Regions from separate parts of the Micromonospora sp. NPDC049274 genome, predicted to be linked through region 1. Evidence: predicted binding sites of a transcription regulator. Region 1 holds the regulator's gene; each other region holds the start of a gene.
What was found. The regulator HrcA, encoded in region 1, represses chaperone genes, less so after heat shock. The targets are predictions, from matches to a motif close to GGTTNGCACNCTCNNNNNGAGNGTGCNAACC.

Region 1 (7,461 bases):
GCGCGTCACCCGGCCTGGCCCGCGAGGTGCTCAGCGTCGACGAGGCGCACATGGAGGACGTGATGCTCCGGCTGCGGCTCGCCAGCGGGCTGCCGCTGGCGGTGCTCGACGCGGCCGGCCGGGCCGGCGCCGAACGGGCACTCGCCGACGGCCTGCTGACGCCCGGGGACTACGCCGCCGGTCGGGCGGTGCTCACCCTGCGCGGCCGGCTGCTCGCCGATGCGGTCGTCCGCGACCTGCTGCCCTGACCCCGCGCGCCGCTACGGCCGGAGGTGGCGGTGTGCCGGACCGGCCGGGGGAGCGGCCGGCCCGGATCACTTGACGAGGTTGGCCGAGAGCGGGTAGCGGTAGAGGCTGCCCTCGTTGGCCTTGATGCCGGCGATGATGCCGAACACGGCACCGAGGATGATGGCCGCCCCGACGCCGATGAAGCCGATCAGGATGCACGAGAGCACCCAGCCGACCAGGCCGACGATCGACCAGATGAGCTGGAAGTTCAGCGCGGCGACGGCGTGCGACCGAACCGTCGGGGACTGGTTGCCCCGGGCCAGCAGCGCCACCAGCGGAGCGATCCAGCCGAGCACGCCCCCACTGATGATCATCCCGGCCGCGCCGCCGAAGTGCGCGACGAGCGCCCAGGTCTTGTCCTCGTTGTTGGCGTAGCCGCCGCCGGGGCCGCCGAAGGCGCCGCCGGTCGGATAGCCGCCACCCGGGCCGCCCGGGGGGTAACCGCCCGGCGGGGGATAGCCACCCGGCGGAGGGTAGCCGCCCGACGGCGGTTGGTCACCGGTGGGCGGCGGATAGCCACCAGCCGGGGGATAGCCGCCCGGGCCGGGTGCCCCGGACAGTGGTGCGGTGGGCGGCTCGGCCGCGGAGGACGAGCCCGGGGGAGTCGGCTCCGGCGGGTAACTGCCGGGGTCTCCCGCGCCGGGAGGGCGAGGTGGTTCAGTCATGACTGTCACGGTAGGTGCCCGCGGCAAGGTCGCACCAGAGCGACACCGGCCGGCCACGCGGGCCGATCGGCCGGATGAGGTGGCGCGGGCCGCAGCTGCGGCCTGTCGTTGATCATCGCGTCGGCGGGGGCGCCGACGTAGACTGGCACTCGCTACAGTCGAGTGCCAGGGCGGCCGTCGGCCCCGATGGGCCGTCGGCCGACGTGCGACAGGAGGTGCGGAGGATGGGTCTGGACGACCGCAAGCTCGCCGTGCTCCGCGCCATCGTCGAGGACTACGTCTCCACCCAGGAGCCGGTCGGCAGCAAGGCGCTGGTCGAGCGGCACCAGCTCGGTGTCTCCCCGGCGACGGTCCGCAACGACATGGCCGTGCTGGAGGAGGAGGGCTACATCCGGCAGCCGCACACAAGTGCCGGCCGGGTGCCCACCGACCGTGGCTATCGGCTCTTCGTCGACCGGTTGTCCCGGGTCAAGCCGCTCAGCCCTGCCGAACGCCGGGCCATCGAGCGCTTCCTCGTCGGCGCGGTCGACCTCGACGACGTGGTGCACCGCACCGTACGCCTGCTCGCCCAGCTCACCCGGCAGGTGGCAGTCGTGCAGTACCCGTCGCTGGCCCGCTCCTCGGTGCGGCACCTGGAGCTGGTGCCGATCTCCACCACCCGGCTGATGCTCGTCATGATCGCCGACACCGGGCGGGTCGAGCAGCGGCTGGTCGAGCTGCCCGGGCCGGTGCCCGCCGACGACGTCACCGACCTGCGCCGACTGATCAACGAGAAGCTCGCCGGCGCCCGACTGTCCGACACTCCGCCGCTGGTGCAGGCGCTTGTCGAGGAGGTGCCGCCCAAGCTGCGTCCGACGATGACCACCCTCGCCACGGTCCTGCTGGAGACGCTCGTCGAACGGCACGAGGAGCGCATCGCCCTGGCCGGCACCGCCAACCTCACCCGGGGTGGCCTGCTCGACTTCCAGGGCTCGCTGCGGCCCATCCTGGAGGCTCTGGAGGAGGAGGTCGTGCTGCTCAAGCTCATCGGCGAGACCGAGCCCAGCACGACCCGGGTGCTGATCGGCGACGAGAACGAGTTCGACAACCTGCGCGCCGCCTCGGTGGTCAGCACCGGGTACGGCCCGGGGGCCACCATCGTGGGCGGCCTCGGCGTGTTGGGGCCCACCCGCATGGACTACCCCGGCAATATCGCCACGGTGCGCGCCGTGGCACGCTACGTGGGCGAGCTGCTGGCCCAGAACTGACCAGTCAGGGCCGACGGCCGGCTGCGGCCGCCGGTCGGCGTAACGCGAGACGAACATGAGGACACGGAACGCAGTGGCCAGGGACTACTACGGCATCCTCGGTGTCAGCCGGGAAGCCTCCGATGACGAGATCAAGCGCGCCTACCGCAAGCTGGCACGCCAGTTCCACCCGGATGTCAATCCGGATCCGGAGGCCCAGGAGAAGTTCAAGGACATCAACGCCGCGTACGAGGTTCTCTCGGACGACCGGAAGCGGCAGATCGTCGACCTGGGTGGCGACCCGCTCGCTCCGGGTGGCGGCGGCGCGGGCGGTCCGGGTGGCCCGGGCGGGGCCGGCCCGTTCGTCGGTTTCCAGGACATCATGGACGCGTTCTTCGGCGGCGCGGCGGGCGGCGCCCGTGGGCCGCGTCCGCGTACCCGCCCGGGCGCCGACGCGATCCTGCGACTCGAACTCGACCTGCACGAGACCGCGTTCGGGGTCGAGGCACCGATCACCGTCGACACCGCGGTGCTCTGCACCACCTGCTCCGGCGCCGGCACGGCCGCCGGCACGCACCTCGCCACCTGCGAGGCGTGCGGCGGGCGGGGCGAGGTGCAGTCGGTGCAGCGCACCTTCCTCGGTCAGGTGGTCTCCGCCCGGCCGTGCACCGTCTGCCAGGGCTACGGCACCACCATCCCGCACCCCTGCCCCACCTGCGCGGGCGATGGCCGGGTGCGCACCCGCCGCTCGCTCACCGTCAAGATCCCGGCCGGTGTCGAGGACGGCATGCGGATCCGGCTGGCCCAGCAGGGCGAGGTCGGCCCGGGCGGCGGCACCGCCGGCGACCTCTACGTGGAGATCCACGAGCGGCCGCACGACGTCTACTCCCGCAAGGGCGACGACCTGCACTGCCGCGTCACCGTGCCGATGACTGCCGCCGCGCTGGGCACCCGACTCACCATCAAGACGCTGGACAGCGAGGAGACCGTCGACGTCAAGGCCGGCACCCAGCCGGCCAGCACGCTGCGTCTGCGCGCCCGTGGTGTGCCGCACCTGCGCGGCACCGGCCGAGGCGACCTCTACGTGCACCTCGACGTCCGGACCCCCACCAAGCTCGACCCCGACCAGGAGAAGATGCTGCGCGACTTCGCCAAGACCCGTGGTGAGGAGGTCGCCGAGTTGACCAAGCAGGGCGGCTTCTTCTCCCGGATGCGCGACGCGTTCAACGGCCACGCCTGACGTGTCCGCGCCGCTCTTCCTGGTCGACGCGCTGCCCACCGGCGACGCGCTGACCCTCGACGGCCCCGAGGGGCACCACGCCGCCACCGTGCAGCGACTGCGCGTCGGCGAGGAGCTGCTGCTCGCCGACGGGCGGGGTGGCACGGCCGCCGCCGTGGTCACCGCCGTCGGCAAGGGCAGCCTGGAGGTCACCGTCACCTCCCGGGGGTACGCGGACGCGCCCGTACCCCGGATCGTCGCCGTGCAGGGCATCGCCAAGGGTGATCGGGGCGAGCTGGCCGTGCAGGCGATGACCGAGGTCGGAGTGGACGAGATCGTGCCCTGGGCGGCGTCGCGCTCGGTGGCCCAGTGGCGCGGCGACCGGGGCGTACGGGCCCGGGAGAAGTGGGTCGCCACCGCCCGGGAGGCCGCCAAGCAGGCCCGCCGGCCCTGGCTGCCGGTGGTGGCCGGTGCGCCGGACGAGTCCACCGCCACGGTCGCCCGCCGCATCGCCGGCGCCGCCGCCGCGTTCGTCCTGCACGAGGAGGCCGAGGAGCGGCTGACCACCGCCGAGCTGCCGTCCACCGGTGAGATCGTCCTGGTCGTCGGCCCGGAGGGCGGCATCGCCCCGGCCGAGCTGACCGCGTTCCAGGAGGCCGGAGGCCGGCCGGTGCGACTCGGGCCGGCCGTGCTGCGTACCTCGACGGCCGGCGTCGCGGCGCTCGCCGTGCTCGCCACCCGTCTGGGCCGCTGGTAGTCGATCCTGTCGGAGCGGTCGGTCAGCTGCGCAGGTAGGAGGCGCCGTTGAGGTCGACGATGGTGCCGGAGGCCCACTCCGCCTGCGGCGACGCCAACCAGTGCACGGCGGCCGCGATCTCCTCCGGCCGGGCCACCCGGTCGAACGGGCTCTGCGCCCGGATGGCCGCGCCGCGCTCGCCGCTCAGGTGCTCGGTCGTCATGTCGGTAGCCACGAAGCCCGGCGCGACGGTGGCCACTGTGATGCCGTACGGCGCGAGCGCCACGGCGAGGGACTGGCCCAGCGCGTTCAGCCCCGCCTTGCTGGCCCCGTACGCCGGCTGGTCCGGCTCACCCCGGAACGCGCCCCGGGACGACACGTTGACGATCCGGCCGCCACGCTCGCGCAGGTGCTGGGCAGCGCACCAGATGACGTTGCCGGCCCCGGTCAGGTTGGTCTCCACCACCTGACGCCAGCGCCGCTGCCACTGCTCGTACGAGGTGCCGAACACCGGGTGCGGGTCGTCCCGGTCGCCGTACACCCCGGCGTTGTTGACAAGCACGTCCAACCCGCCGAGCAGTTCGGCGGCCCGGTCGACCATGGCCCGGACGGCGTCCGGGTCGGTGAGGTCGGCGCGGACCACCACGTGCCCCGAGCCGGGCAGCCGCGCCCGTAGCTCCTCGGCCGCGTCGGCGGAGTCGCGGTGGTGGATGGCCACCCGGTCGCCGCCGGCGGCGAACGCCTCCACCACGGCGCGGCCGATGCCGCGCGAGGAACCGGTCACCAGTACCGCCCGATCCGTCATGCCGGCCATCCTGCCCGAGCCGGTCGCGCTTACCTACACTGCCCCGATGGGATCCGACTGCCTGTTCTGCCGCATCGTCGCCGGGGAGATCCCGGCCACCGTGGTCCGGGAGACCGCCACCACGCTCGCCTTCCGCGACATCGACCCGAAGGCCCCGGTGCACGTCCTGGTCATTCCGAAGGAGCACTACGCCGACGTCGCCACGCTCGCCGAGGGCGACCCGGCGCTGGCCGGTGCGGTGCTCGCCACGGCCGCCGCCGTGGCCGAGGACGAGGGGCTGCTCGGCGACGGGTTCCGGCTGATGTTCAACACCGGGGCGTACGGCGGGCAGGAGGTGTTCCACGCCCACGCGCACCTGCTCGGTGGCGCGCCGCTCGGCCCGATGCTCGCCCGGGACCTGGCGTGACGACCGGTACGGACGCGTACGACCGGTTGGGTCGGCTGGTCCGCCGGGTGCAGGCCGACGCGCGCGTGCCGGGGGTGTCGGCGGCGCTGCATCGCGCCGACCGGCCGCTGTGGACCTGCACCGTCGGGGGCAGCGGCACCGACAGCCCGTTGGGGCCGGGCACCCAGTTCCGGATCGGCTCGGTCACCAAGACCTTCACGGCGGTGCTCACCCTGCAGTGCCGCGACGACGGGTTGCTGGACCTGGACGACCCGGTGGGCCGGCACCTGGACCTTCCCGCGCACGGCGAGCTGACCGTGCGCCGGCTGCTGTCGCACACCGGTGGCCTGCAACGCGAGCCGTACGGTGACGTCTGGGACACCCTGCGCGCACCGGACACCGAGCGGTTGGTGGGCGAGCTGGACCGTGCCGAGCGGGTGCTGCCGTCGGGCCGGCGTTTCCACTACTCCAACCTGGGCCTGGCAGTGCTCGGCCTGCTGGTCGGCCGGCTGCGCGGCGGGAGCTGGGCGGAGGTGCTCGCCGAGCGGGTGCTGACGCCTCTGGGGCTTACCGACACCACTGTGACGCCCCGGCCCTCGGCGGCCACCGGCTACCTGGTCGACGCGTACTCCGACGAGGCGCACCCGGAGCCGCCCACCGACTTCGGCGCGGTCGGCCCGGCCGCCCAGCTCTGGAGCACCGCTACCGACATGGCCCGCTGGGCGGCGTTCCTCGCCGACCCGGCGGCTCTCGACCCGGCCGGCGCGGTCCTCGCCCCGGGCACCCTGGACGAGATGCGCTGGCCGCTGACCACGACAGACGAGACGCTCTGGGGCGCCGGCTTCGGGCTCGGCCTGATCCTCGTCCCGCAGGGCGAACGGGTGGTGCACGTGGGGCACGACGGCGCGATGCCGGGTTTCCTGGCCGGCGTGTACGGCCGCCGGGGCGGCGACGGCACGGCCGGCGCGATGGGCGCCGCGGTGCTCGGCTCGTCCGGTACGGCGGCCGAGCTGTTCGAGCTGCCGCACCGGCTGCTCACCGAGGCGGTCGAACACGACCCCGCCGACATCGAGCCGTGGGCGCCCGGCGCGCCCGCCCCGGCGGCCCTGCGGGGGATGCTCGGCCGCTGGTGGGGCGAGGGTTCCGAATACGTCTTCTCCTGGCACGAGGGTGCTCTTCAGGCGCGCGGGGTCGGGGACCCGGCGGGCCGCCCGCCGGCGGTCTTCGCGCCGCTGCCGGACCGGCCGGACGTGTTCCGGACGGTCTCCGGCCGGGAGGTCGGCGAGCTGCTGCGGTTGACCCGGGACGAGTCTCGGACGGTGGTCCGGATGCACTGGGCGACCTACCGGTTCACCCGCCACCAGGAGACCTTCGACAGGTACGACTTCCGGGCCGGGAGTTGATCGCGGCCAGCGGAAATGGGCGCGATGCGGCCCGCGTTGACCCGATACGATGGGTGTAACGTCCGCACGCCGTGCCAGCAGGGCCGGCGCCGAGATCGAGAGCAGGTGCGCAGGGCCCTTCGGCCCGACCTATGACCGGCACCCCACCTCCCGGCCCGCCCCGGGTGCAGACCAGGATCACCGTGCCCGACCCCAAGATCATGGTCAATCTGCTCGGCGCGGGCGACGAGATCCTCCGACTCGTCGAACGCTCGGTCGCCAGTGACGTGCACGTCCGGGGCAACGAGATCACGATCACCGGCGCCCCCGCCGACAACGCCCTCGCCGAGCGGGTCTTCAGTGAGCTGCTCGAACTCATCGAGAAAGGCGAGACCCTGACCAGTGACGCCGTCCGGCGTACCGTCGGCATGCTCGAGCAGGGCAGCGCCGAGCGGCCCGCCGAGGTCCTGACCCTCGACATCCTCTCCCGTCGCGGACGCACCATCCGCCCCAAGACACTCGGGCAGAAGCGGTACGTCGACGCGATCGACTCACACACCATCGTCTTCGGCATCGGCCCGGCCGGCACCGGCAAGACCTACCTGGCGATGGCGAAGGCCGTCCAGGCGTTGCAGGCCAAGCAGGTCAACCGCATCATCCTGACCCGGCCGGCGGTCGAGGCGGGGGAGCGGCTGGGCTTCCTGCCCGGCACCCTCAACGAGAAGATCGACCCGTACCTGCGCCCGCTCTACGAC
Region 2 (7,461 bases), on a different contig from region 1:
ACCCGGCTCACGTAGTTGCGGACGTGGCTCCCGACGGTCGGCGGCGGTGTGACGGCCGCGGGGCCGTCCTTCCGCACGGCGGTGGTGGTCATCGGACGCCTCCTGAGATCGAGTCGGCCGGCTGCGGGCCGTCGCCGTTGCTGCCCGGGTCGGTTCCGAGACCGAGCCCGCCCGAGCGCCCGGCGGTGATCAGCTCAACCACCTGGGCGTGGGTGATGTCGGTGGTCTTCACCTGGGCGACCATCTGGCCGAGGTACAGCGCGGCGATCCGGTCGGAGACGGCGAAGACGTCGTTCATGTTGTGCGAGATGAGCACCACTGCCAGGCCGTTGTCGGCGAGGCGGCGGACGAGTTCGAGGACCTGGGCGGTCTGTGCCACGCCCAGGGCGGCGGTCGGCTCGTCCAGGATGACGAGCTTGCTGTTCCACAGCACCGCCTTGGCGATGGCCACGGTCTGGCGCTGACCGCCGGAGAGGCTGGAGACGTGCTGGCGGAGCGAGGTGACGGTGCGGATGGAGAGCCCCGCCAGGGTCTCGGCGGCGAGCTGTTCCATTGTCGGCTCGTCCAGGACGATGCCGCTGTGCTTCTCCCGGCCGAGGAACATGTTCTGCACGATGTCCAGGTTGTCGCAGAGCGCGAGGTCCTGGTAGACGACCTCGATGCCGAGCGTGGCGGCGTCGCGGGGACTGCCGATGTGCACCTGTTCGCCGTTGAACAGGACCTCACCGGCGTCGGTGGGGTAGATGCCGCTGATGCACTTCACCAGGGTCGACTTGCCGGCGCCGTTGTCGCCGACAAGTGCTGTCACTTCGCCCGGGTGGACGCTCAGGGCGACGTCGCGGAGCACCTGGACGGGACCGAAGCTCTTGTCGATCCCGCGGAGTTCCAGCAGGGGAGTCGCGGACACGGGGTCTCCTTCTTAAGGGAGGGTCGGGGCCCGTCCGGCGGGCGCCGCCCGGCACGGGAGGGTGCTCCCGTGCCGGGCGGCGATTGTCGTCCCGGCGGGTACTGCGGCGTCGGTCAGCTGATGCCGGCGCCGGCGCAGAACTTGGCGTACGCCGCGGTGCAGACCTGCTCCTTCGTCGCGTAACCGTCGGCGATGACGTCCTTGACGTTGTCCTTGTAGATGGCCTTCGGGGTGAGCAGCACCGAGGGGACGTCCCGGCCACCCTCCGGGTCCTTCACCGTCTGGCCGGTGTCCTTCTTCTCGCCCTTGGCCAGTGCGATGGCCAGGTCGGAGCCGGCCTTGGCCTCTTCCCGGACGGCCTTGTAGACGGTCATGCACTGGTCACCGGCGAGGATGTTCTGCAGGCCCTCCACGCTGGCGTCCTGGCCGGTCACCGGCACCTTGCCGTTGATCTTGTTCTTCTTCAGGATCGAGATGGCGGCGTTGCCGAGAGTGTCGTTGGCGGCCAACACGCCGTCGATCTTGCCCTTGGTCGCGGTGAGCTGCTGCTCGAAGATGGTCGCGGCGGTGGGGCCGTCCCAGCCCGGCACGGCGTCGTCCGGGCCCTTGGTGTACTCCTTGGAGTCGAACTTCGGCTTGAGTACCGAGTCGTAGCCGGCCTTGAACAGGGTGGCGTTGTTGTCGGTGGGGGAGCCGTTCAGGTACGCCACGACGGGGTTCTTGGCGCCCTTGTCGGTCAGGCACTTCGCCAGACCCTCGCCCTGGAGCTTCCCGACGGTCTCGTTGTCGAAGCTGACGTAGTACTGGGCGGAGCCGCCGAGGGTGAGCCGGTCGTAGTCGATGGTGGCGACGCCCTGCGACTTGGCCTTGTCGAGCACGGCCTTGCCGGTGCCGGAGTCCAGGTTGACGATCATGAGGGCGGTGACGCCGCTGGTGATCATCTGGTCGGCGATGGTCTGGAAGGCGGCCTTGTCGTTCTGGGCGTTCTGGATGTCGTACTGGACGCCGGCGGCCTTGAACGCCTCCTCGAGGAAGCGACGGTCCGCGGTCTCCCAGCGGGGGGAGGACTTGCTGTCCGGAAGGATCACGCCGATCTTGGGAGTCTTCTTGGAGTCGGCCGAGCCGGTGCCGGAGTCGTCGCTGCAGGCGGTCAAGCCGCCGGTCGCGAGCAGGCCCACGGCGGCGATGGTGAGGATCCCCTTACGCATGTGCAGGGTCCTTTCGGAGGTGGGGGAGGTGTTGTTTTGTTGTGTCCGGCAACGTATTTCGCGTCACACTGGTCCCACAAGACCGCGCAGGTGCCAAGTTTGTTGGAAGCGATAACAATTCAGCAACGCGACTGTTACTCCCCGGGTATCCCACGGGGGAGTCGACGTAACGAAGGCGTCAGCGGGCCTGCAACGGCGCCGTGCTGGCCTCGGTGAGCGCCACCAGATCCGCCGCCGCCAGCTCCAGTTGCAGGCCGCGCCGACCGGCGGAGACATAGATCGTCGGCAGGTCCAGTGCGGACTCGTCCAGCACGGTGGGCAGGCGTCGGCGCTGCCCGAGCGGGCTGATCCCGCCGCGCACGTAGCCGGTGGCCCGCTCGGCGACCGCCCGGTCGGCCATCGCCGCCCGCTTGCCGCCGACCGCCGCCGCGAGCGCCTTGAGGTCCAGCTCGCCGGTGACCGGGACGACCGCCACGGTCAGCGCGCCGTCGACCTCGGTCACCAGTGACTTGAAGACCCGCTCGGGTGCCACGCCGAGCGTCTCGGCGACAAGCGCGCCGTAGTTCGGCGCGTCCGGGGAGACCCGGTACGGATGGGTGCGATGCGCGATCCCACGCTTGATCAACAGTGCCGTTGCCGGAGTGCCAGATCCCGCCACGGCGACGACGTTAGTCGACCGGTCGGCCGACCAGCACCGTCGGTGCCCCGGCGATCCGGGTGAGCACCAGGCTCGCCGCCTGGTCGCCGGCCAGCCGCAGATCCCGCCGCAACTGCTCCGGTGTGAGCGCGGAACCCCGCTTGAGGATCTCCACCCGGCCCACCCGACGGTCCCGCAGCAGCGCACGGAGGCGCTTGAGCGAGAACGGCAACACGTCGGTGATCTCCAGGCAGCGCGCGTACGGGGTGCGGGCCGGTCGGTCGGCGTAGAGGTAGGCGATGCTCGGATCGCCGAGGGTGGCGTCCAGTTCGGTGGCCAGTTCGGCGACGAGATGTGCGCGTACCACCGCCGGGTCCGGGTCGTACAGGTAGCGGCGCGGCGGCCCGACCGACGCCTCGGCGGCACCCGAGCCGGTGAGCTGGAAACGGCGCGTCTCGGCGCCCACCCGCCGGTAGAGGGTGGCGCGGCGGGGCACCTGGGCCAGGTCGCCGCACCAGAGCGCGGCCTCGACCAGGTCGCCGTCCACACCTACCCACTCGGCCTCCGCGCCGGCCGGGATGAGCGCGTGGTCCAGGCCCGGCGCGACCTTCACCACCGTGTGCGGCACCCGTTCGGCCAGCTCGGTCACGAAGTCCCACGGCGGCGAGTAGGCACGCGGGTCGAAGATCCGCCGACCGGTGCCGCTCGCACGGCGGGCCGGGTCGCAGAAGACCCCGTCGACCCGGGAGACGTCGAACGCGGTGGCGTCGCCGCACTCGACAGTGAACAGCTCGGCAAGCCCCGCGGCGGCGGCGTTGGCGACGGCCATCGCGGCGGTCACCGGGTCGGCCTCCACCCCGTACACCCGGATGCCGGCGCGGGCGGCGGCGAGCGCGTCGGCGCCGAGGCCGCAACCGAGGTCGGCAAGCGTGCGGACGCCGGCCGCGCGCAGGCGCTCCGCACGGCGCTCGGCGACGACCCGACGGGTGGCCTGCTCCAGCCCGGCGCGGGTGAGGAACATCCCGGCGGCGGCCGGGCCGAACTTGCCTACCGCCCGGTGACGCAGCTCGGCCTGGGTGAGCGCCGCCGCGGCCAGCGTGGGCGGCACCCCGGCCGCGCGTAGCGCCGACGCCGCCGCCAGTGGATCACCGCCGGCCAGCGCGGCCGCCGCCGAGAGCGCGGCCGACCCCTCGGGGGTACGCAGCGCCGCCAGCTGATCGAGGTCCACCCGGCCATTGTCCCGGCCGAGCCGGAAATACCGGGTGGCGGGGCGCGACGCGCTGGCACTCTCCTTGACGGAGTGCTAGCCACGGAATAACCTGCGATTAGCACTCTCACCCTGAGGGTGCCAGCTTCCGGGTCTCGCGACCCGGGTGCGCACGCCAGGCGGACCGGCACCCGCGACGACGGCTCCGCCCGGTGGCATGAGGCAGATTGACGCTGGTCAGCCCCGCTGACCGGCAACGAAACCAGTACCCCAGGAGGGTATGCCCGTGACTACCGCGACCAAGGTTGCGATCAAGCCGCTCGAGGACCGCATCGTGGTCCAGGCGAACGAGGCTGAGACCACCACGGCGTCGGGCATCGTGATCCCCGACACCGCCAAGGAGAAGCCGCAGGAGGGCACCGTCCTCGCTGTGGGCCCGGGGCGCGTCGACGACAACGGCAACCGGGTTCCGGTTGACGTGCAGGTCGGCGACACCGTCCTCTACTCGAAGTACGGCGGCACCGAGGTCAAGTACGCCGGCGAGGAGTACCTGGTGCTCTCCGCCCGCGACGTCCTCGCGGTCATCGAGAAGTAAGCAACCGATCAGTGTCGCTGCCCCGGTCCGGCTCGCCGGGCCGGGGCAGCGGCGCTTCGAAGGGACATTCATGGCGAAGATCCTGAGCTTCTCGGACGACGCCCGGCACCTGCTTGAGCACGGTGTCAACGCCCTCGCAGACGCGGTCAAGGTCACCCTCGGCCCGCGCGGGCGCAACGTCGTCCTGGACAAGAAATTCGGTGCGCCGACGATCACCAACGATGGTGTGACCATCGCCAAGGAGATCGAGCTCACCAACCCCTACGAGAACCTCGGCGCGCAGCTGGTCAAGGAGGTGGCGACCAAGACCAACGACGTCGCCGGCGACGGGACCACCACCGCGACCGTGCTGGCGCAGGCGATGGTCCGTGAGGGCCTGCGCAACGTGACCGCCGGGACCAACCCGGCCGGCCTCAAGCGGGGCATCGACGCGGCGGCCGCCAAGATCTCCGAGGCGCTGCTCGACCGGGCCGTCGAGGTCGCCGACAAGAAGTCGATCGCGAACGTGGCGACGATCTCCGCGCAGGACGCCACCATCGGCGAACTGATCGCCGAGGCGATGGAGCGGGTCGGCCGCGACGGTGTCATCACCGTCGAGGAGGGCTCGATGCTCACCACCGAGCTGGACGTGACCGAGGGTCTCCAGTTCGACAAGGGCTTCATCTCGCCGAACTTCGTCACCGACCTGGAGGGTCAGGAGTCCGTCCTGGAGGACGCGTACATCCTGGTCACCACCCAGAAGATCTCGGCGATCGAGGAGCTGCTGCCGCTGCTGGAGAAGGTCCTGCAGAACAGCAAGCCCCTGCTGATCATCGCCGAGGACGTGGACGGTCAGGCGCTCTCCACCCTGGTGGTCAACTCGCTGCGCAAGACCCTCAAGGTCTGCGCGGTCAAGGCCCCGGGCTTCGGCGACCGGCGCAAGGCCATGCTCCAGGACATCGCGATCTCCACCGGCGCCGAGCTGGTCGCCCCGGAGCTGGGCTACAAGCTCGACCAGGTCGGCCTCGAGGTGCTCGGCACCGCCCGGCGCGTCGTGGTCGACAAGGAGAACACCACGATCGTCGACGGCGGCGGCCAGAAGGCCGACGTCGCCGACCGGGTGGCCCAGATCCGCAAGGAGATCGAGGCCTCCGACTCCGACTGGGACCGGGAGAAGCTGGCCGAGCGGCTGGCGAAGCTCTCCGGCGGCATCGCCGTGATCAAGGTGGGCGCGGCGACCGAGGTCGAGATGAAGGAGCGCAAGCACCGCATCGAGGACGCCATCGCGGCGACCAAGGCCGCGGTCGAGGAGGGCACCGTGCCCGGCGGCGGCGCCGCCCTGGTGCAGATCCTCCCCGTGCTCGACGACGACCTGGGCTTCACCGGTGAGGAGAAGGTCGGCGTCTCGATCGTGCGCAAGGCGCTCGTCGAGCCGCTGCGCTGGATCGCCCAGAACGCCGGCCACGACGGCTACGTCGTGACCCAGAAGGTCGCCGAGATGCAGTGGGGCCACGGCCTCGACGCTGCCACCGGCGAGTACGGCGACCTGGTCAAGTCCGGCATCATCGACCCGGTGAAGGTGACGCGCAACGCGGTCACCAACGCCGCCTCGATCGCCGGCCTGCTGCTCACCACGGAGAGCCTCGTGGTGGAGAAGCCGGAGCAGGCCGAGCCGGCCGCCGCCGGTGGACACGGCGGCCACGGCCACGGCCACCAGCACGGCCCGGGCTTCTGACCGGCAGCGACACCCGTTTCGGGGCACACCGTCATACGGCGGTGTGCCCCGGTTCGTCTCCGCGATCATTACCAAGCGCTGACATGGTTGGCGACCCGGCGAGACGATCGCGCACACTGGGCCGATGAGCACCACGTCGCGGCGGTACGCCGCGCTGGCCGGAGTCACCGCCGCCGCCGTCGCGATCGGAACCGCGGAGCCCGTCGCGGTGCTGACCGGCCCTCGGTCGGCGCCGCTGGTCGCGGTCGGCGGGGTGGTCGTCGATGCCGTCCCCGAGCCGCTCAAGCAGTTCGCCATCGACGTCTTCGGCACCGCCGACAAGATCGCCCTGCTGACCGGGACGGCCCTGCTGCTGGGCGGGTTCGCCGCGCTGCTCGGAGTGCTGGCGATCCGCCGGTTGGCCCTCGGCCTGGCCGGCATCGCGGCGCTCGGTGCCGTTGGTGTGGCCGCCGCGCTGACCCGCTCCGGCGCGGACGTCTTCGACGCGCTGCCGTCGCTTGTCGGCGGCGGGCTCGGCGCCCTGGTGCTCTGGTTGTTCATCGACGGCCCGTTCGAGCTGGCCCCCCCCTGGCCCTGGACCCCACCCACCGCCCAGGGCTCGGCAAGCTCCCGGCCGGTGTCGCCGGCCGGGCCTGCCGGGCACCCGGTGTCGCCTGCCGGGCCGACGGAGGGTGTGCCTGTGACACCGGCCGCTCCGCCGGTGCCGGTGACTCCCGCCGCGCCTGTCGCGACCGTCGATCCGGAGTCGCGCCGGCGGTTCCTGACCGGTACCGGCGTGCTGCTCGGCACGGCCGCCGTGGCCGGTCTCGGCGGGCGCTGGCTGGCCGGGCGGCGCGGTGTGTCCGCCGCCCGGGACGCGATCCGGCTGCCCGCGCCGGTCGCCCCCGCACCGGCCGTGCCGGCGGGCGCGGACCTGTCGCTGGCCCAGCTCGCGCCGTACGTCAGCCCGAACCTCGGGTTCTACCGGATCGACACCGCCCTGGTGGTGCCGCAGGTGAACCCGGACAGTTGGCGGCTGCGCATCCACGGTCGGGTGGGCACGGAGCGCACCTACACCTACGCCGATCTGCTGGCCCGGCCGCTGGTCGAGCGGTACGTCACGCTGGCCTGCGTCTCGAACGAGGTCGGTGGGGACCTGATCGGCAACGCCCGCTGGTTGGGCGTGCCCCTGCGGGAGCTGTTGGACGAGGTCC
Region 3 (7,461 bases), on a different contig from region 1:
CTGGGTGGGGCCGGTGCCGTTCTACTCCGGCAGCGCTGGCGCCCGGATCGAGCGGGTCTTCTTCCTGTACCGGCGGACCCTACCGGTGACGTGAGAGGGCAAATGGGACATGAAGCCATTTGCCCGCATGACCCATCGACGCCCCTTACCGTTTCGGTAGAGGAGGCAGCCATGACCACGGATGACGACCAGACCGAGGACGGCCCGCCGATCACCTGGAAACCGGTCGGCGAGCTGCCCGGCCAGCTGCCGTTCGACCGGCTCGACTACGGCGACGCAGAGCAACTGGCCGAGATGACCACCGACGGCGAGCCGCTGGCCGAGGATCCGCAGGAGATGGTGGACGCGCCGATCCAACTGCTGCCGCCGTACGACCGGGCGCAGAAACGCCGCAACCAACGCCCGCTGCCCACCTGACGACGAACGGGGCGGACCGCGTCAGCGGCCCGCCCCGTTCGGTGTGTCGGAACTGGACTCAGAAGTCCATGTCCCCGCCACCCGGGCCAGCCGGGGCAGCCGGGGTCTTCTCCGGCTTGTCCGCGACAACGGCCTCGGTGGTGAGGAAGAGCGCCGCGATCGAGGCGGCGTTCTGCAGCGCCGAGCGCGTCACCTTGGCCGGGTCGATGATGCCCGCGGCCAGCAGGTCGACGTACTCGCCGTTGGCGGCGTTCAGGCCGTGACCCGCTTCGAGGTTACGGACCTTCTCCACCACGACGCCGCCCTCGAGGCCGGCGTTGACGGCGATCTGCCGCAGCGGGGCGTCCAGCGCGACCTTGACGATGTTGGCACCGGTCGCCTCGTCGCCGACCAGGTCCAGCTTGTCGAACGCGGTCTTGCCGGCCTGCACCAGCGCGACGCCACCACCCGGGACGATGCCCTCCTCGACGGCCGCCTTCGCGTTGCGAACGGCGTCCTCGATGCGGTGCTTGCGCTCCTTGAGCTCGACCTCGGTGGCCGCACCGACCTTGATGACCGCAACGCCGCCGGCCAGCTTGGCCAGCCGCTCCTGCAGCTTCTCGCGGTCGTAGTCGGAGTCGCTCTTGTCGATCTCGGCCCGGATCTGGTTGACCCGGCCCTGGATCTGCTCGGCGTCACCGGCACCGTCGACGATGGTGGTCTCGTCCTTGGTCACCACGACCTTGCGGGCACGGCCCAGCATGTCGACGCTGACGGCGTCCAGCTTGAGGCCGACCTCCTCGCTGATGACCTGACCACCGGTGAGGATGGCGATGTCGCCCAGCATGGCCTTGCGGCGGTCACCGAAGCCCGGCGCCTTGACGGCGACCGACTTGAAGGTGCCCCGGACCTTGTTGACGACCAGGGTGGCCAGGGCCTCGCCCTCGATGTCCTCGGCGATGATCAGCAGCGGCTTGCCGCCCTGCATGACCTTCTCGAGGATCGGGAGCAGGTCCTTGACCGACGAGATCTTGCTGTTGACGATCAGGATGTAGGGGTCGTCGAAGACGGCCTCCATACGCTCCGGGTCGGTCATGAAGTAGGCCGAGATGTAGCCCTTGTCGAAGCGCATACCCTCGGTGAGCTCCAGCTCCAGCCCGAAGGTGTTGCTCTCCTCGACGGTGATGACGCCTTCCTTGCCGACCTTGTCCATCGCCTCGGCGATGATCTCGCCGACGGTGCTGTCGCCAGCGGAGATGGAGGCGGTGGAGGCGATCTGCTCCTTGGTCTCGACGTCCTTGGCGAGCTTGGACAGCTCCTCCGAGACGCTCGCGACAGCGGCCTCGATGCCCCGCTTCAGGGCCATCGGGTTGGCGCCGGCGGCCACGTTGCGCAGGCCCTCGCGAACCAGGGCCTGGGCCAGGACGGTCGCCGTCGTCGTGCCGTCACCGGCAACGTCGTCGGTCTTCTTGGCGACCTCCTTGACCAGCTCGGCGCCGATCTTCTCGTACGGGTCCTCGAGCTCGATCTCCTTGGCGATGCTCACACCATCGTTGGTGATGGTGGGGGCACCCCACTTCTTCTCGAGCACGACGTTGCGGCCCTTGGGGCCGAGGGTCACCTTTACGGCGTCGGCGAGCTGGTTCATGCCCCGCTCGAGGCCGCGGCGCGCCTCTTCGTCGAACGCGATCATCTTGGCCATACGGCGTTGTCCTCCTGGACACTCACGGGCCACCCGAGATGTGTGCCCCGGATGGGCCGCCTGGTGTACGCACCTTGGGACGTCGCCACCTGGCGACGACGACGTCCTTCGGCCGGGCCGGATAGCCCGCGACGACCGGCCATGTGCCACCCCGGCGTCTCCACGCCTGGGCAACCTGGCCCCACCGTCCCGACCATTGGCACTCACGGTATGCGAGTGCCAATGACTTGTTTAGCACTCTCACCTGTCGAGTGCAAGCACGATGGGCCCGCTCAGCCGAGTTCCGCCGCCAGTGCGGCCCCGTTCACCGGCGCCTCATGGGCGCGTTGCTCCGCGTACGTGACCAGCAGACCGATCAACTGGGCGAGGTGGGCCGGCAGCGCCAGCACCGCCGTGACACCGATCACCACCACCACCCCGGCCGCCGAACCCGGGGAGGCGAACGGATCCGTACCGATCGCGGTGGTGCCCGCCGACTCCAGGAAGCCGGGAACCGCGGTGCCGACGATCACGGCCGCGCCCACCAGTGCCACCCGACCGAGCATCAGCCCGAGCCGGGCGTGGAACATTTCGAACGACCGGCCGATCGGGTTCTGCCGTTCGAAGAGGTAGATCGGGCCTGCCATGCTCAACGCGAACGCCAGATAGATGCCCGGCAGGACGCAGAAGCAGATACCGATGCCGACGAGCAGGCTGACCAGCAGCGTCCAACCCCACAGGCCGAGCGCCCGGCGCAGGCCGTACCGCAGTGCCGAGCCGAGGTCGCCGGGCCGACCGGTCGCCTGCTGGGTGATCACCCAACTGCCCGCGGCCCACCCCAGCGCCTGCACCAGACCGATCAGCAGGCTGCCGCCGGCCAGCACGGCGACGAGGGTTGCCAGGGTGGCGAGGAAGTTGTCCGGCAGTCCGGCGGCCGGATCCATCTCGGCCCGCGCCTCCCAGCCGGGCGACGGGTCCAGACCGAGCGAGATGACCGAGAGCACCGCCGCCGGCAACACCTGCGTGAGCAGCATGATCGGCACCAACTGCCGCCAGCCCCGGCGCAGCGCGCCCCCACACCGCTCGAACCATGCCCCGATGCCGGCGCCGGGCGGAGTGACCAGGGCGTCGTGCGGGTCGAGCCCGTGACCCGCCGGGTACCAGCCGACCGGCGCCCCCGGATACCACGGCTGCCCACCGTAGGGGCCCACCCCGGGCGGATAGCCGCCGGCGGGCGGATAGGCCCAACCCTGCGGCGGCGGGCTCCCGCCACCCTGGGCGGGATCCCAGCCGGGAGGCGGACCAGCGGGTGGCGCCCAGGCACCCGGCACGGGGTCCCAGCCGGGAGGCGGACCGGCCGGCGGCTGCCAGCCGCCCTGCACAGTGGGATCCGGCGGACCCGCCGGGGCGCCGGAGGCGGGTGAGGTGGGGTCGGACGGGCTCGGTTCACCCGGCCCGGAGGGCGTGGTGGGCGGGGGCGACTGGTCGGTCATGAACCCTCCTCAGCATCGGCTGGAACGGTTCACGATCTTCCCGGGTGGGTGTCCACACCGCAGCACCGACCCGCCAGCCGATCGGGGCGATCCGCGAGCGAGGAGATTGAGGAGATCGCTCAGGCGATGACGCGTACGTGTTCCGCCTGCGGGCCCTTCTGGCCCTGGGCGATCTCGAACTCCACCCGCTGGCCGTCGTCCAGCGCCTTGTAGCCGTCCATCTCGATCGCGGAGAAGTGGACGAATACGTCCTGACCGCCGTCGACGGCGATGAAGCCGTAGCCCTTCTCGGCGTTGAACCACTTCACGGTGCCCTGTGCCACGGTGCACTTCCCTCACTCTTGCGGGGCGTTGCCTGCCCGGGCGCTCGGCACGGCCGGACGCCCTCGACCACCGCCCCAGCGATCGACGACGGCCGCTGAAAGCGGTGACCGAAATCGCACGCTACACGAGGAGTGACGGCCGCGCACGACCCCAAATCGGGCATATTCCTGGGTGGCCGACCAGGTGCGGGGCGGCGTCGGAACCAGTCGCGGACGACCGGTCCGGAGGGGCACCGGCTCGTCGACCGAGCGGCCGGCGGCAGCCCGGTCCACCGGCCCATCCGGCCGATCGACGGCGGCCCCTGGCACTCCCGAAGCCGCTCCCGCCCTGTGGTAGGCATGCAGACATGACCACCGATATCGGCTCAGCCGCGGCTCGGCAGGCCGAGATCCACCGGGTTCGACCCGAGGACGCCGCCCGGATGCGGGCGCTACGTCTGGAGATGCTCGCCGACGCGCCGTTGGCCTTCCTGGAGACCCTGGCGGACGCGGCGGCCCGGCCGCACCGCGAGTACGCCGCCCGGGTCGCCTACACCTCGGCCGGCCCGAACAACGCGCAGTTCGTCGCGGATCCGGGCGGTCGGCTGGTCGGCCACGCCGGCGGCACTGTCGCTCCGAACGAGCCGGGGGTGACTGTCATCTACGCCGTGTACGTCACGCCGGCCTGGCGGGGCAGCGGGCTGCTCGGCGAGCTGATCGACGGGGTGGCCGCCTGGTCGCGAGCCTGCGGCCGGCCGGAGCTGCTGCTGGAGGTCGTGGTCGGCAACGACCGCGCCTACCGGGCCTACCAGCGGCTGGGCTTCACCGACACCGGCGTACGAGTCCCCCACCCCACGATCCCCAAGCTGAACGAACTACAAATGCGCCGAACCGCCTAAACAGAGAACCCTCCCAAGGCAGAACCACTGAGATGCCCCAAAAAGCTGGATGCGTCAGCGACAACGCTGCTCACGGGGGGTTTCCGGGGCAGCCCGACCCGCGCAGGGATCAAGCCTGACCGCCCGAAGCGGGTCGGGCTGCCCCGGAAACCCCCACCGCAACCACTACACGTGACGCCGAGACTGCACGATCCGGAACCGGTTAGCCACGTAAGCCCCGTCCGTCAACGCCGAGTTCGCCGCCGCGTTCGCCCCGCTGCCGTGGAAGTCGGAGAACGCCGCCGACTGGTTGACGAAAACACCGCCGGTGAGGTTGCAGGACAGGTGCACCCCGACCTCGACCGCCACCGCCTCGGTGGCGTCCAGGACCGCCTCGTCGGTGGAGTAGACCGCCGCCGTGAGCGCGCCCTTCTCCCCCACCGTCCGGCGCAGCAGCTCCAGGCTGTGCGCGGTGGAGTCGGTGGCGATGGCGAACGAGATCGGCCCGAACCACTCCCGGCCGTACGTCTCCGCGTCGCCCGCGGTCAGCTTCACGATCGTCGGAGTACGCACCACAGCGTCGGCGTACGACGGGTGCGCCACGGACCGGGACTCCAGCACCGGCTCACCCACCTTGGTGACCTCGGCCAGCCGCTCCAGCACCCCGTCGTTGACGATGGCGCCGGTCAGCTCGACGCCCCGGGCCGGGTCGGCGGTGAGCTTGCCGACCGCCGCGGCGATCCCACCGGCCACCTCGTCGAAGCTCTTTTGGCCCTGGTCGGTCTCGATGCCACCGGCGGGGATGAGGATGTTCTGCGAGGTGGTGCACATCTGCCCGCTGTAGAGGGTCAGCGTGAAGCCGAGGTTGCGGCACAGTCCGGCGAAGTCGTCGGTGGAGTCGATGACGACAGTGTTCAGCCCTGCCTTCTCGGTGTAGACCGACGCCTGCCGGGCGTGCGTCTCCAGCCAGTCGCCGTACTCGGTGGAGCCGGTGAAGTCGACGATCTTGACGGAGCGGTGCAGGGCCAGGTCGCTGGCGAGCTTCTCGCCGGGCGCCTCGGCCGCCAGCATGATCAGGTTCGGGTCGAAACCGGCCTCGGCGAGCACCTCCCGGGCGTACTTCACGGTGATCGCCAGCGGCAGCACCGCGCGCGGGTGCGGCTTCACGATCACCGGGTTGCCGGTGACAAGCGAGGCGAACAGACCCGGGTACGAGTTCCAGGTCGGGAAGGTGTTGCAGCCGATCACCAGCGCCACCCCACGCGGCACCACGTGGAACGTCTTGGTCATCCGCAGCGGATCGCCCTTGCCGGCGGCCTTCTCCCAGCCGGCAGTGCCCGGGTGCCGGGTCATCTCGGCGTACGCGTACGCCACCGCCTCCAGCGCCCGGTCCAACGCGTGCGCGCCGCCGGCCTGGAAGGCCATCACGAACGCCTGCCCGCTGGTGAACTGCACCGCGTTGGCCAGCTCGAAGATGTGCTTGTGCAGCCGGTCGAGGATCTCCAGGCAGACGCCCACCCGGGCCTGGGGGCCGGCGTCGCGCCAGGCCGGCAGCGCGGCGGAGGCGGCGGCGATCAGCTCGTCGGTGCCGGCGTGCGGGTAACGCACCGCCAGCTCGACCCCGAACGGGCTCGTCTCGGTGGCGATCCGCTCGCCGGTGCCCGGCTGATCGAGGGGGAAATCACCACCCAGGTACGCCTCGAAGGCGGCCTTGCCGTCGGCGGCGGCGGTCTCGCCGTACACGCGGGGGCTGGGGGATTCGGGGTACGCGGACCAGTAGCCCCGCTCCGTGATCGCGGTCAGCGCACGGTTGAGGGTGTCGGCGTGCCTGTCGTACAGGGGATGCGGGGTCTCCGTCATGCCCGCCATCATGCAACAGCCGGGTCCACGAGCAGTAGGGGCGGATGCCCGACGCGACGCGTGCGGCTGGCACGCCCGCGCGGCAGCGCGTGGCCCGGCCCGGGATTGGTCGTGACGCCGACGGGTACCCGCCGTCCTCGGGCCAGGAGAGGACAACGGGTGAGGATCACGGAGATCCGTGTGCACGGGGTCGCCGACAAGGGTCCGGAGACGATCCTCGACCGGCCGGTGGTGTCGCGGGTCGCGGGGGACGACGAGGCCGGCTTCTACCGACCCCGGCCGGGCTTCGGCGATCCGGAGGGTCCGGGCGGCCCGACGCTTGAGGCGTACCGCTGGAGCAGGCTTACCGGCGGCACCGCGACCCGGACGTTCTCGCTGGTCCTGCTGCTGCCGTTCATGCTCAGCAACATCGCGGTCTGGATGCTGCCGGTGGCCGGTCGGCCCGGCGGCGTGGCTCGGGCGCTCTGCCGTCTGCTTGCCGCGTCGATGACCGCGATGTACGTGCTCTCCGCGGTCGGCGCGTCCCTGGACCTGATCGCCTGGCAGTGCGCGGCGTACCCGCGGTGTCTGGAGGGACGTCGGGAGATCTCCTGGCTGGGCGGCGTGCCGCCGGGTCAGCGCCTCGCCCTGCTGGCCGTGCTGCCGATCATCGCGGTCGCCCTCATCTGGCGGGCCGGCGCCCGTACCTCGCAGCTACCCGAGGACGGCGTGCGTACGCCCGGGGTGGGCGCGGACCGGCTCGACACCCCCGCCTTCTGGGACAACCGGGCGCTGCTACGCCGGCTGCGCTCGGTGCACGTGGCCGTGGCGCTGGGCACGCTCGACGCCACGCTGCTTGCGGTCCTGGCGCC

Region 2: the regulator HrcA is predicted to act here: its motif matches at 4,076-4,106, upstream of groES (co-chaperone GroES).
Region 3: the regulator HrcA is predicted to act here: its motif matches at 2,293-2,323, upstream of groL (chaperonin GroEL).

The regions. Positions count from the first base shown of each region.
Region 1 covers NZ_JBFAQS010000024.1:29,949-37,409, reverse strand. Annotated here, with positions in the region: gene hemW (radical SAM family heme chaperone HemW) at 1-248, shown strand, start outside; gene AB0K10_RS30515 (DUF4870 domain-containing protein) at 315-953, opposite strand; gene hrcA (heat-inducible transcriptional repressor HrcA) at 1,178-2,200, shown strand; gene dnaJ (molecular chaperone DnaJ) at 2,274-3,419, shown strand; gene AB0K10_RS30500 (16S rRNA (uracil(1498)-N(3))-methyltransferase) at 3,421-4,155, shown strand; gene AB0K10_RS30495 (SDR family oxidoreductase) at 4,178-4,939, opposite strand; gene AB0K10_RS30490 (histidine triad nucleotide-binding protein) at 4,986-5,345, shown strand; gene AB0K10_RS30485 (serine hydrolase domain-containing protein) at 5,342-6,727, shown strand; gene AB0K10_RS30480 (PhoH family protein) at 6,859-7,461, shown strand, end outside.
Region 2 covers NZ_JBFAQS010000002.1:489,200-496,660, reverse strand. Annotated here, with positions in the region: gene AB0K10_RS05870 (ABC transporter permease) at 1-92, opposite strand, end outside; gene AB0K10_RS05865 (ATP-binding cassette domain-containing protein) at 89-907, opposite strand; gene AB0K10_RS05860 (substrate-binding domain-containing protein) at 1,021-2,115, opposite strand; gene ybaK (Cys-tRNA(Pro) deacylase) at 2,294-2,773, opposite strand; gene AB0K10_RS05850 (methyltransferase domain-containing protein) at 2,784-3,980, opposite strand; gene groES (co-chaperone GroES) at 4,240-4,554, shown strand; gene groL (chaperonin GroEL) at 4,625-6,268, shown strand; gene AB0K10_RS05835 (molybdopterin-dependent oxidoreductase) at 6,393-7,461, shown strand, end outside.
Region 3 covers NZ_JBFAQS010000008.1:239,730-247,190, forward strand. Annotated here, with positions in the region: gene AB0K10_RS17780 (GNAT family N-acetyltransferase) at 1-94, shown strand, start outside; gene AB0K10_RS17785 (hypothetical protein) at 172-417, shown strand; gene groL (chaperonin GroEL) at 476-2,098, opposite strand; gene AB0K10_RS17795 (hypothetical protein) at 2,371-3,570, opposite strand; gene AB0K10_RS17800 (cold-shock protein) at 3,690-3,893, opposite strand; gene AB0K10_RS17805 (GNAT family N-acetyltransferase) at 4,241-4,771, shown strand; gene paaN (phenylacetic acid degradation protein PaaN) at 4,937-6,610, opposite strand; gene AB0K10_RS17815 (hypothetical protein) at 6,770-7,461, shown strand, end outside.